DNA from 3 places in the Halomonas sp. B23F22_3 genome. Region 2 is predicted to be linked to each of the others. Evidence: riboswitches for the same ligand, from Rfam matches in the RefSeq annotation. Region 2 holds a riboswitch; each other region holds the start of a gene.

Region 1 (3,269 bases), 180 kb from region 2:
GGCACGTGGCCGGGGCCCTCGATCATCACCTGGACGTCGTGCCGCCAGGCGATGCGGGTCAGCTCGCCCAGGGTCTCCAGTTCGGCGAACTGCGCCTCGTCGTTGGCGTCGGCCACCGAGCCCGGGCGCAGGCCGTCGCCCAGCGAGAAGGCCACATCATACTGCTTGCAGATCTCGCAGATCTCCTCGAAGTGGGTGTAGAGGAAGCTCTCCCGGTGGTGGAAGAGGCACCACTTGGCCATGATCGACCCACCGCGCGAGACGATGCCGGTGGTGCGCTTGGCGGTCAGCGGCACGTAGCGCAGCAGCACGCCGGCGTGGATGGTGAAGTAGTCCACGCCCTGCTCGGCCTGCTCGATCAGGGTGTCGCGGAACACCTCCCAGGTGAGGTCCTCGGCCACGCCGTTGACCTTCTCCAGCGCCTGATAGATCGGCACGGTACCGATCGGCACCGGGGCGTTGCGGATGATCCACTCGCGGGTCTCGTGGATGTTCTGCCCGGTAGAGAGATCCATGATGGTGTCCGAGCCCCAGCGGATGCCCCAGGTCATCTTGTCGACCTCGTCCTCGATGGAGGAAGTGACCGCCGAGTTGCCGAGGTTGCCGTTGATCTTCACCAGGAAGTTGCGGCCGATGATCATCGGCTCGGACTCCGGGTGGTTGATGTTGCAGGGGATGATCGCCCGGCCGGCGGCCACCTCGTCGCGCACGAACTCGGGGGTGATCTCCGCCGGCAGGCGCGCGCCGAAGCCCTGGCCGGCGTGCTGGTGGCCGAGGATGCGCTCGACCTCCTGAGTCCCGAGCGCCTGGCGACGCTGGTTCTCGCGAATGGCGATGAACTCCATCTCCGGGGTGACGATCCCCTGGCGGGCATAGTGGAGCTGGGTGACGTTGCGGCCTTGCTTGGCGCGACGGGGGGCACGGGTCAGGTCGAAGCGCAGGTTGGCGAGCATCGGGTCGTTGGCCCGGCGCCGGCCGTATTCGGAGGTCGGGCCGTCGAGCCATTCGGTGTCACCGCGTTCCTCGATCCAGTCGCGGCGCAGCTCGGCAAGGCCCTGGCGCAGGTCGATCTCGGCCTCGGGATCGGTGTAGGGGCCGGAGGTGTCGTAGACCAGCAGCGGCGGGTTGGCCTCGTCTTCCCCGGAGGTCCCGGTCGGCGACAGGCTGATCTCGCGGAATGGGACGCGGATGTCCGGGCGCGAGCCCTCGATATAGACCTTGCGCGAGCCGGGCAGCGGCTGGATGGCGGCCTCGTCGACGCGGGCACTCTCGGCGAGGAAATGGGCGGTCTTGCTCATGGTGTTCTCCCTAGGATTGTCAGGGTCTTGTCAGGGAGGACACAGGCGGGAAGGACAGGGGCCATGGCGTCGGGGCACACGGCCTGTCGCTTGATCCCTACGCTGGTCCTAGCCAGTTCAGGTTCAACGGGATCCATGCTGGCAAGCGCATGGTCTCAGCCGTCATCAACGGCGCCCCGTCAAGCGTGGTGGTCGGGCAATCTCGCGATTCCCCTTCTATCCCGTGGGTGGGCGGCCTGACCAGAACCAGCCCGGGACGACAGGTGGGACCAGCTCAGAGGCGCCGGTCGAGCCCCATCTGCCAGAAGTCGATCTCGAGCCGGGTGGCGTCGCGGAATACCGCGGTGAGCTCCGCGAAGCGCGCCGGCGTCACCTCCGCCAGGCGCGCGTCCAGCCAGGCGCGCTCGTCCGCCATGGCCTGCTGGAACGTCTCGCTCTCGTACATGGCGATCCAGGCGTCATAGGGGTTGGCGGCGCCGCGCACCGTGGTGGTGCGGCCGTTGAGCCACCGGGCGATCTCGCCGTAGCCGACCAGGCAGGGGGCCAGCGCCACGTGCAGGTCCAGCAGGTCGCCGCGGTGGCCGGTGTCGAGCACGTAGCGCGTGTAGGCCAGCGTCGCGCGCGCCTCGGGCAGGCGCGCCAGGTCCTGCTCCGAGATGCCCCAGCCGCGGCAGTAGTCCACGTGCAGCCCCAGCTCCACGTCGAGGATCGTCTTCAGGCCCTCGAAGGCGTGGCGTAGCTCGCCGAGGTCGCGGCTCTTGTAGGCGGCCAGGGCGTAGGCCCGGGCGAAATGGATCAGGAACAGGTAGTCCTGCTGGAGGTAGTGGCGAAAGGCGCCTTCCTCGAGGGTGGCGTCGCCGAGCCGGCGCACGAAGTCGTGCTCGATATAGGCGCGCCAGTCGTCCTGGCAGGCCGCGGTGAGATTGTCGAATCGGTAGCCCATCATGCCTCCGGTCGGGGGGAGATCCGGAAGCGGGGCGGGGGAGGGTGGCCAGGGAAGGTGCCGAGGGGGCACTGGTCACCGCTTGATTCCTACGCCGGTACTAGCCGGATCAGGTTCACGGGACCAGCGCTCGGTGTCCTGAGTCTGTTTCGACAGTCTCTCGACACCCCGCGCCATCTCAGCCGGCTCTACCGGCACCCCGTCAAGCGAAGCACTTACCTTAGCATCCTGGCGTCGTCTTGCCACCCTCCGGGGGGGAGGCCGGTGTCGTCTCGCCGGGGTGCGGGGGCGGCGCGTCATTCCGGCTCGGCGTCCAGCCACTCGACCCACTCCTGGCGCTCAGGAAGGGTCAGCTCGCTGGCGGGCCGAGCGCTGGCATACCACTCGCGGACGTTGCGCAGCTGCCATCGCCGGCGGTCGCCATCCAGCTCGATGCCCAGTCGAAAGGGCCCGTAGCGGGCGAGGGCGCGGCCAGACAGGCGGGCATCGCGCAGGGCGACGTTGGCCAGCAGCTCCAGCCGACTGCCGCCCTGCACGGCGAGGTCCTCCAGGCGGAGGGTGTCGTCGTCGAACATCACGCGCGCCTTGCCGCGCACCTCGCCGAGCGTCAGCCTGTCGCGCAGCCAGCCCCGCTCCCGGGTCGAATCGACGAACAGGTTGACCAGCAGGCCACTGTCGCGCATGGCCAGGTCGAGCCGGGCGTCGAGGGACAGCGGTGCCTCCCAGCGCATCTCTCCCTCGGGGACCTCGAGGCGCGCCCACCAGCCCCGGGTGAGGCCGCCGGCGGCGTCCTCCAGTCGCACGTCGCGCATGCTCAGCGTGGAGCCTGCCACATCGAAGCGCAGCGTCTCCAGGTCGCCATCGGAGAGGCGCGTCGTCAGCGTCAAGTTGCCCTCCAGGACCTGCTCATCGATGGCGAGGCGGGCGTCGGAGGCGTGAAGCTGCAGGCTGCCCTCGGCCCCCAGGCCCTCCAGCCGCAGGTGGGTGGCCATCGTCGCCTGGCCCGAGAGGAAGGCGATGCCGGCATC
Region 2 (3,269 bases):
TGCTTCGCCGGCAGCAGCGCCAGCAGCGCCAGGCCCGTCACGACCGGCATGAAGGTGGCGAGCAGGAAGGACTCCATCAGGGTGGTCAGGGCATCGCCCGGGGCCGGGAAGAGGGTCAGGCCGGCGACCAGGCCGCTGAGGGTGGCGAGCACCGCGGCGCGCCCGTCGAAGCGGCGGTTGAACAGCCCGAAGAATACCGGGAAGGCCGCCGCGCAGCACAGCAGGTCGGCCAGCAGGAAGAGATACAGCACGCTGTAGCCCTGGGCGGCGACGAAGGTCACCGGCAGCGCCAGCAGCAGGATCAGCCAGCGCGACAGGCGCATCAGCCGCGGGCCGCTGGCGCCGGGCAGCAGGCGCCCGCCGTCCAAGGCGATCATGCTCGAGGCGGCGCTGATGGTGGTGTCGGCGCTGCTCATGACCAGCGCCAGGCCCAGGAAGATCAGGCCCACCGCGAACCAGCCGGGGATGTCGGCGAGCAGCACGCTGAACAGCGCGACCGAGCCGTCGCCGGGCAGCCCCAGCCCCACGAACGCCAGGCCGAACAGGCCCATCACGAAGATCATCGGCGCGCTCAGCAGGCCCCCGAGCAGGAAGCCCAGGCCCACGGCGCGGTTGTTCTGGGCGGCATAGACCCGCTGCCAGTTGCCCTGGTAGAAGAGCCCGGTCAGCATCACGGCCAGGAAGAAGGTGAGACCGGCCTTGAGGCCCCCCAGGTCGGTGATGTCCAGCAGCTGCGGTGCCGCCGCCTCGAGCCCGGCGAGGGTAGGGCCGACGCCGCCCGCAGCCTGCCAGCCGACGATCAGCAGCACGGCGAGCAGCGGCATGATCACGATCATCTGCACCTTGTCGGTGAAGATCGAGGCGCGCAGGCCGCCGTAGAGGGTGTAGAGCAGGGTGGCGGCCATCACCACCGAACTGGTCGCCCACAGAGGGACCGGTGCCAGCAGGGCGACCATCTTGGCGATGGCGGTGATCCCCGCGGCCAGGGAGATGAACAGGTAGAACAGCATGATGACCAGGGTGAAGGCGTACATGGGGCGCCCGTAGCGGCTCATCACGAACTCGGTGAGCGAGTGGCCGCCCGGCGAGAGCTCGCGCAGGCGCCGCCCCAGCGGAATCATCACCAGCCGCGGTGCCAGCGAACCGAGCGCATAGCCGGCGATGGCGCCCAGGCCCCCCCAGGTGGCCGCCTGGGCGGGGCCGAACAGGATCCAGGTGCCCAGCGTCGAGGCCATCAGGGTCAGCACCGTGGCGGTGGCCCCCTGGCTGTTGCGGGCGATGATGAAGTCCTCGAGGCTCTCGTTGTGGCGGCGGGCGTAGAGCAGGCCCGGCACGGCAAACAGCGCCGCGAAGGCGACGAGCCACCAGAAGGCGTGAGCGGTGGACAGCATGGCGTTCTCCCTAGCATGAAAAGGCCCGGCGCGATGCCGAGCGTCGCTACGAGAGGACGCAATTGCGTTGGGTGAGAAGCGTGGCCGGATGGCACTTCCTTCCCTTCGCCGGCATGATCCGGATCAGGTTCGAAGGGTTACCGGCCGTGCCGTGTGTGCACGGTGCCGGAATCTCAGTCCGCAAGGACTCCCCCAGGAATTCGCCCCAGCCTAGGGCCCCGGCGTCATCGGGTCAACACGGCGCGCGATGCCCGCGGCAACGATGAGCATGCGAACTGTCACCTCGGTGGCGTAAGATGGGAGGTCGCGACCGGGCGGACAGGCCCCGAGCACTGCGCGACGTACGGCTCGAAGTGCGGCTCGCGCGGCGGCTTGAATTGCGCCGCGGCGCCCCCATCTCAGCGCCCCGTGTGCCGCGCCTCGCGCGTGTTTTTTCTGGCGAGTGCCGCCACGGCACCCCATTCATCTTCTGTACGGGATCTTTCATGGCCGAACCGGCTCTCTCCATCCGTGGGTTGACCAAGGTCTACGGCAATGGCTTCGAGGCCCTCAAGGGCATCGACCTCGACGTCGCCCAGGGCGACTTCTACGCCCTGCTGGGCCCCAACGGCGCCGGCAAGTCGACCACCCTGGGCGTGGTCTGCTCGCTGGTGCAGAAGACCGCGGGGAAGGTCTCGATCTTCGGCATCGACATCGACACCGACTTCGCCCGGGCCAAGTACCACCTCGGCGTGGTGCCTCAGGAGTTCAACTTCAGCCAGTTCGAGAAGGTCATCGACATCGTGCTGGCCCAGGCGGGTTACTACGGCATGTCGCGACGCGAGGCGCTGCCGCGCGCGGAGGAGCTGTTGCGCGACCTCGGCCTCTGGGACAAGCGCAACGGCAGCGCGCGGATGCTCTCCGGCGGTATGAAGCGCCGGCTGATGATCGCCCGGGCGTTGATGCATCGCCCCAAGCTCTTGATCCTCGACGAGCCCACCGCCGGCGTGGACATCGAGCTGCGCCGCAGCATGTGGGAGTACATGCGCCGCATCAACCGGGAGGAGGGCACCACCATCATCCTCACCACCCACTACCTCGAGGAGGCCGAGAGCCTCTGTCGCCGCGTGGGCATCATCAATCATGGCGAGATCATCCGCGACACCAGCGTGCGGGAGCTGCTCGCCGAACTCGATACCGAGACCTTCCTGCTCGATCTCGCCCATCCGGTGGAGGCGGCCCCGGAGGTCGAGGGCTTCGAGATCCATCGCGTGGACGACGCCCAGCTGGCGGTGGTGGTGCACCGCGGCCAGCGGCTCAACGACGTCTTCGAGGCGCTCACCGAGCAGGGCATGCAGGTGATGTCGATGCGCAACCGCGCCAATCGCCTGGAGGAGATGTTCGTCTCCATGGTGGATGACGGCCAGCAGAAGGAAGTGCGCACATGAACCCCAAGCAGATCGCCATCGCCCTCTGGACCCTGGTGGTCAAGGAGATCAAACGCTTCACGCGGATCTGGCCGCAGACCCTGCTGCCGCCGTCGATCACCATGACGATGTACTTCATCATCTTCGGCAACCTGATCGGCTCGCGGATCGGCGAGATGGACGGCTACAGCTACATGGACTTCATCGTCCCAGGCCTGATCATGATGGCGGTGATCACCAACAGCTACTCCAACGTCGCATCATCCTTCTTCTCCAACAAGTTCCAGCGCTCCATCGAGGAGATGATGGTCTCGCCGATGCCCAACTGGGTGATCCTCTCCGGCTTCGTGCTCGGCGGCATGGTTCGCGGCCTGGGCGTGGGACTGATCGTCACCGTGGTGTCGCTGTTCTTCACCCGCATCGAGGTGGCCCACCCGCTGCTCACGGTCTTCGTGGTGGTGCTCACCGCGGC
Region 3 (3,269 bases), on a different contig from region 2:
CGACACCCAGCTCGGCCGCGGCGAGCCGATCGGCGACACCGCCCGGGTGCTCTCGGAGATGGTCGATGCGGTGATGATCCGCACCTTCTCCCACCAGGGCCTGGAGCAGTTCGCCTCGGCAAGCGCGGTGCCGGTGATCAACGCCCTGACCGACGACTACCACCCCTGCCAGCTGCTCGCCGACGTGATGACCTGGACCGAGCTGCGCGGCAGCGTAAAGGATCGCACCGCGGTGTGGATCGGCGACGGCAACAACATGTGCCACTCCTGGATCAACGCCGCCCGCCAGTTCGATTTCCGGCTACGCATCTGCTGCCCCGAGGGCTACGAGCCGCGCCAGGACATCCTCGACGCCGCCGGCGATCGGGTGAGCATCGTGCGCGACCCGCGGGACGCCGTCGCCGAGGCCGACCTGATCACCACCGACGTCTGGGCCTCCATGGGCCAGGAAGAGGAACAGGCCAAGCGTGAGGCGGACTTCGCCGACCTGCAGGTCAACGAGGCGTTGCTCGATCACGCCCGGGAAGACGTGCTCTTCCTGCACTGCCTGCCCGCCCACCGCGGCGAGGAGATCAGCGAGACCCTGCTCGACGACCCCCGCGCCGTGGTCTGGCAGGAGGCCGGCAATCGCCTGCACGCCCAGAAGGCGCTGATCGAGTTCCTGCTGCTGGGGCGCGTGGAGAGCTGACGGCGGTGCGACGAGGGTCGTCTTATACCTTGGTATGACATCGACCTTCGTCGCATGTATAATGCGCTGCAGCAATCCCGTTCAGGAGATGCGGCAGCATGAATCACCCCACTACCAGCGGCATGCAGCGCAGCCTGCGACAGTGCCTCTCTCACATGGCCGCCATGCTCTATCGCCACGGCCACGTGCTCGAAACGGTCACCGTCAGCCACCGCGGCCTCGATCGCCAGGCCCTGAAGGCCCTGGGGTCGGCCTCGAGCGACTGGTCACAGTGCCAGAAGGTCCTCGAGAACAGCCAGGCCGCCACCTGGAACGACCAGCAGCGCCTGGTGCTGACCGGCCTCGGCCGCGAGCTGCTGTTCGACATGTTCGGCGAAGGTGCCGCCGACTGCGCCTGAGCCCAGGCCCTGCTCGAACGCAGACAGTGACAGAAGACGATGCCCGGGCGCGCCCTCGATTGCGCGCCCGGGCATTTTTGGTTACGTTGTGACGACTTGTCGGGGAGCCCCGGCACGCTCATGGAGACGTGCACGGGGGCTGAGATCGGTACGGCCGAACCCGTTGAACCTGATCAGGTTGATGCCTGCGGAGGGAACAAGCTGTCGTCTCGCCTAGCAGCCCCCTGTCGTCATCCAGCCTGTTCCTCCACGTCTTCTGCTGGATGGACAACGCCATGACACACCCCACCGAGAGCACCATCGCCGTGGCCGGCGCCGGCCTGCTGGGCCGTCTGGTGGCCTGGCAACTCCTGCGCGACGGTCATGCCGTCACCCTCTATGACGCCGGCGACCTCGAGCACCCCGCCGCCGCCGCCTGGACGGCGGCCGGCATGGTGGCGCCGCTGTGCGAGACCGCGGTCTCCGAACGCAGCGTCTATGAGATGGGCCGCTTCGCCCTGGCCCAGTGGCCGCGCTGGCTGGAGGCGCTCGACGCCGGCTCGCTATGGCATCACCAGGGCAGCCTGATGGTGGCCCATGCCCAGGACATGGGCGAGCTCACCCAGTTTCGCCGCGACCTCGCCCACGTGCTCGGCGACGAGCCGCCCTGCCAGGCGCTCGACGACGCCGAGATCCACCGCCTGGAACCCGACCTGGCGGCGGGCTTTCGCCAGGGGCTCTACCTGCCGGACGAGGCGCACCTGGACAATCGCGCCCTGCTCGAGCGGCTGCTGACCGAGATTCGCCGACTGGGCGGGACCTGCCATGCCCACTGCCCGGTGGACACCTTCCCCGGGGAGATCGAGACCCGCGATGGCCGCCATGCCTTCGATCTGGTCATCGACTGTCGCGGCACCGGCGCGCGCCAGCATCATCCCGGCCTGCGCGGCGTTCGCGGCGAGACACTGCACGTGCAGACCGCGGAGATTCGGCTCTCGCGCCCGGTCCGCCTGATGCATCCCCGCTACCAGCTCTATGTGGTCCCCAAGCCCGACCAGCGCTTCGTCATCGGCGCCACCCAGATCGAGAGCGAGGACCGCTCCCCCGTCTCGCTGCAGTCCTCCCTGGAGCTGGGCAGCGCCCTCTACACCCTGTCGCCGGCCTTCGCCGAGGCGCGCATCCTGGAGCAGGGCGTCAACCTGCGCCCCGCCTTCCGGGACAACCTGCCCCACGTCACCCGACGTGACGGCCTGATCACCGCCAACGGTCTGTTCCGCCACGGCTACCTGCTGGCACCGGCGGTGGCCTGCCACCTGCTGGCCAGCATCCGTGGCCGCGGCGAGCAGCCCTTCGCCGAGACCCTCACCGTACATCCGCCCCAGGAGAGTGCCGCATGACCGAGATCACCCTGAGCCTCAACGACGAGACCGCCCGTCTGCCGGCCGACACGACCCTGGCCGATGCCCTGGACGCCTGGCATTACGCCGAGCGGCGCGTGGCCGTGGCGATTAACGGCGAGTTCGTGCCCCGCTCGGCCTACGCCGAACGCGTCCTCGATGACCGCGATCGCATCGATATCGTGGCCCCGGTGGGAGGCGGCTGATGAACGCACTGCAAGACGATACCCTGACCCTCTACGGCGAGAGCTTCTCGAGCCGCTTCCTGCTCGGCACGGCACTCTATTCGTCGCCCGCGGTAATGGAGGCCTCCATCCAGGCCGCCGGCTGCGACATGGTGACCCTGGGGCTGCGCCGCCAGAACCCCGCCGAGGGCGACGGCGACGCCTTCTGGCAGATCCTGCGCGACAGCGGCTGTCGGCTGCTGCCCAACACCGCCGGCTGTCACTCGGCCCGGGAGGCCATCACCCTGGCCCAGATGTCCCGGGAGATGTTCGACACGCCCTGGATCAAGGTCGAGGTGATCGGCGACGACTACAACCTGCAGCCGGACCCCTTCGGCCTGCTCGAGGCCTGCCGGACGCTGATCGACCAGGGCTTCAAGGTGCTGCCCTACTGCACCGACGACCTGGTGCTCTGTCAGCGCCTGCGCGATGCGGGCTGCCAGGCACTGATGCCCTGGGGAGCGCCCATCGGCACCGGCCGCGGCCTGATGAACCGCTACGCCCTGGAGACCCTGCGCCAGCGCCTCGACGTGCCGCTGATCATCGACGCCGGCCTCGGCGCTCCCTCCCAGGCCGCCGAGGC

The links. Region 2 has a riboswitch for thiamine pyrophosphate ahead of ACGTNG_RS04550 (sodium:solute symporter family transporter). Riboswitches for the same ligand answer to the same signal wherever they lie in the genome.
Region 1: linked by a shared signal. The riboswitch ahead of thiC (phosphomethylpyrimidine synthase ThiC) and the one ahead of ACGTNG_RS04550 (sodium:solute symporter family transporter) in region 2 are both predicted to bind thiamine pyrophosphate.
Region 3: linked by a shared signal. The riboswitch ahead of thiO (glycine oxidase ThiO) and the one ahead of ACGTNG_RS04550 (sodium:solute symporter family transporter) in region 2 are both predicted to bind thiamine pyrophosphate.

The regions. Positions count from the first base shown of each region.
Region 1 is NZ_JBIEKG010000002.1:14,285-17,553, forward strand. It holds gene thiC (phosphomethylpyrimidine synthase ThiC) at 1-1,298, opposite strand, end outside; TPP riboswitch at 1,376-1,487, opposite strand; gene tenA (thiaminase II) at 1,573-2,241, opposite strand; TPP riboswitch at 2,311-2,453, opposite strand; gene ACGTNG_RS03750 (hypothetical protein) at 2,538-3,269, opposite strand, start outside.
Region 2 is NZ_JBIEKG010000002.1:190,503-193,771, forward strand. It holds gene ACGTNG_RS04550 (sodium:solute symporter family transporter) at 1-1,391, opposite strand, end outside; TPP riboswitch at 1,475-1,595, opposite strand; gene ACGTNG_RS04555 (ABC transporter ATP-binding protein) at 1,877-2,818, shown strand; gene ACGTNG_RS04560 (ABC transporter permease) at 2,815-3,269, shown strand, end outside.
Region 3 is NZ_JBIEKG010000006.1:196,257-199,525, forward strand. It holds gene argF (ornithine carbamoyltransferase) at 1-688, shown strand, start outside; gene ACGTNG_RS15220 (hypothetical protein) at 787-1,086, shown strand; TPP riboswitch at 1,177-1,299, shown strand; gene thiO (glycine oxidase ThiO) at 1,362-2,462, shown strand; gene thiS (sulfur carrier protein ThiS) at 2,459-2,668, shown strand; gene ACGTNG_RS15235 (thiazole synthase) at 2,668-3,269, shown strand, end outside.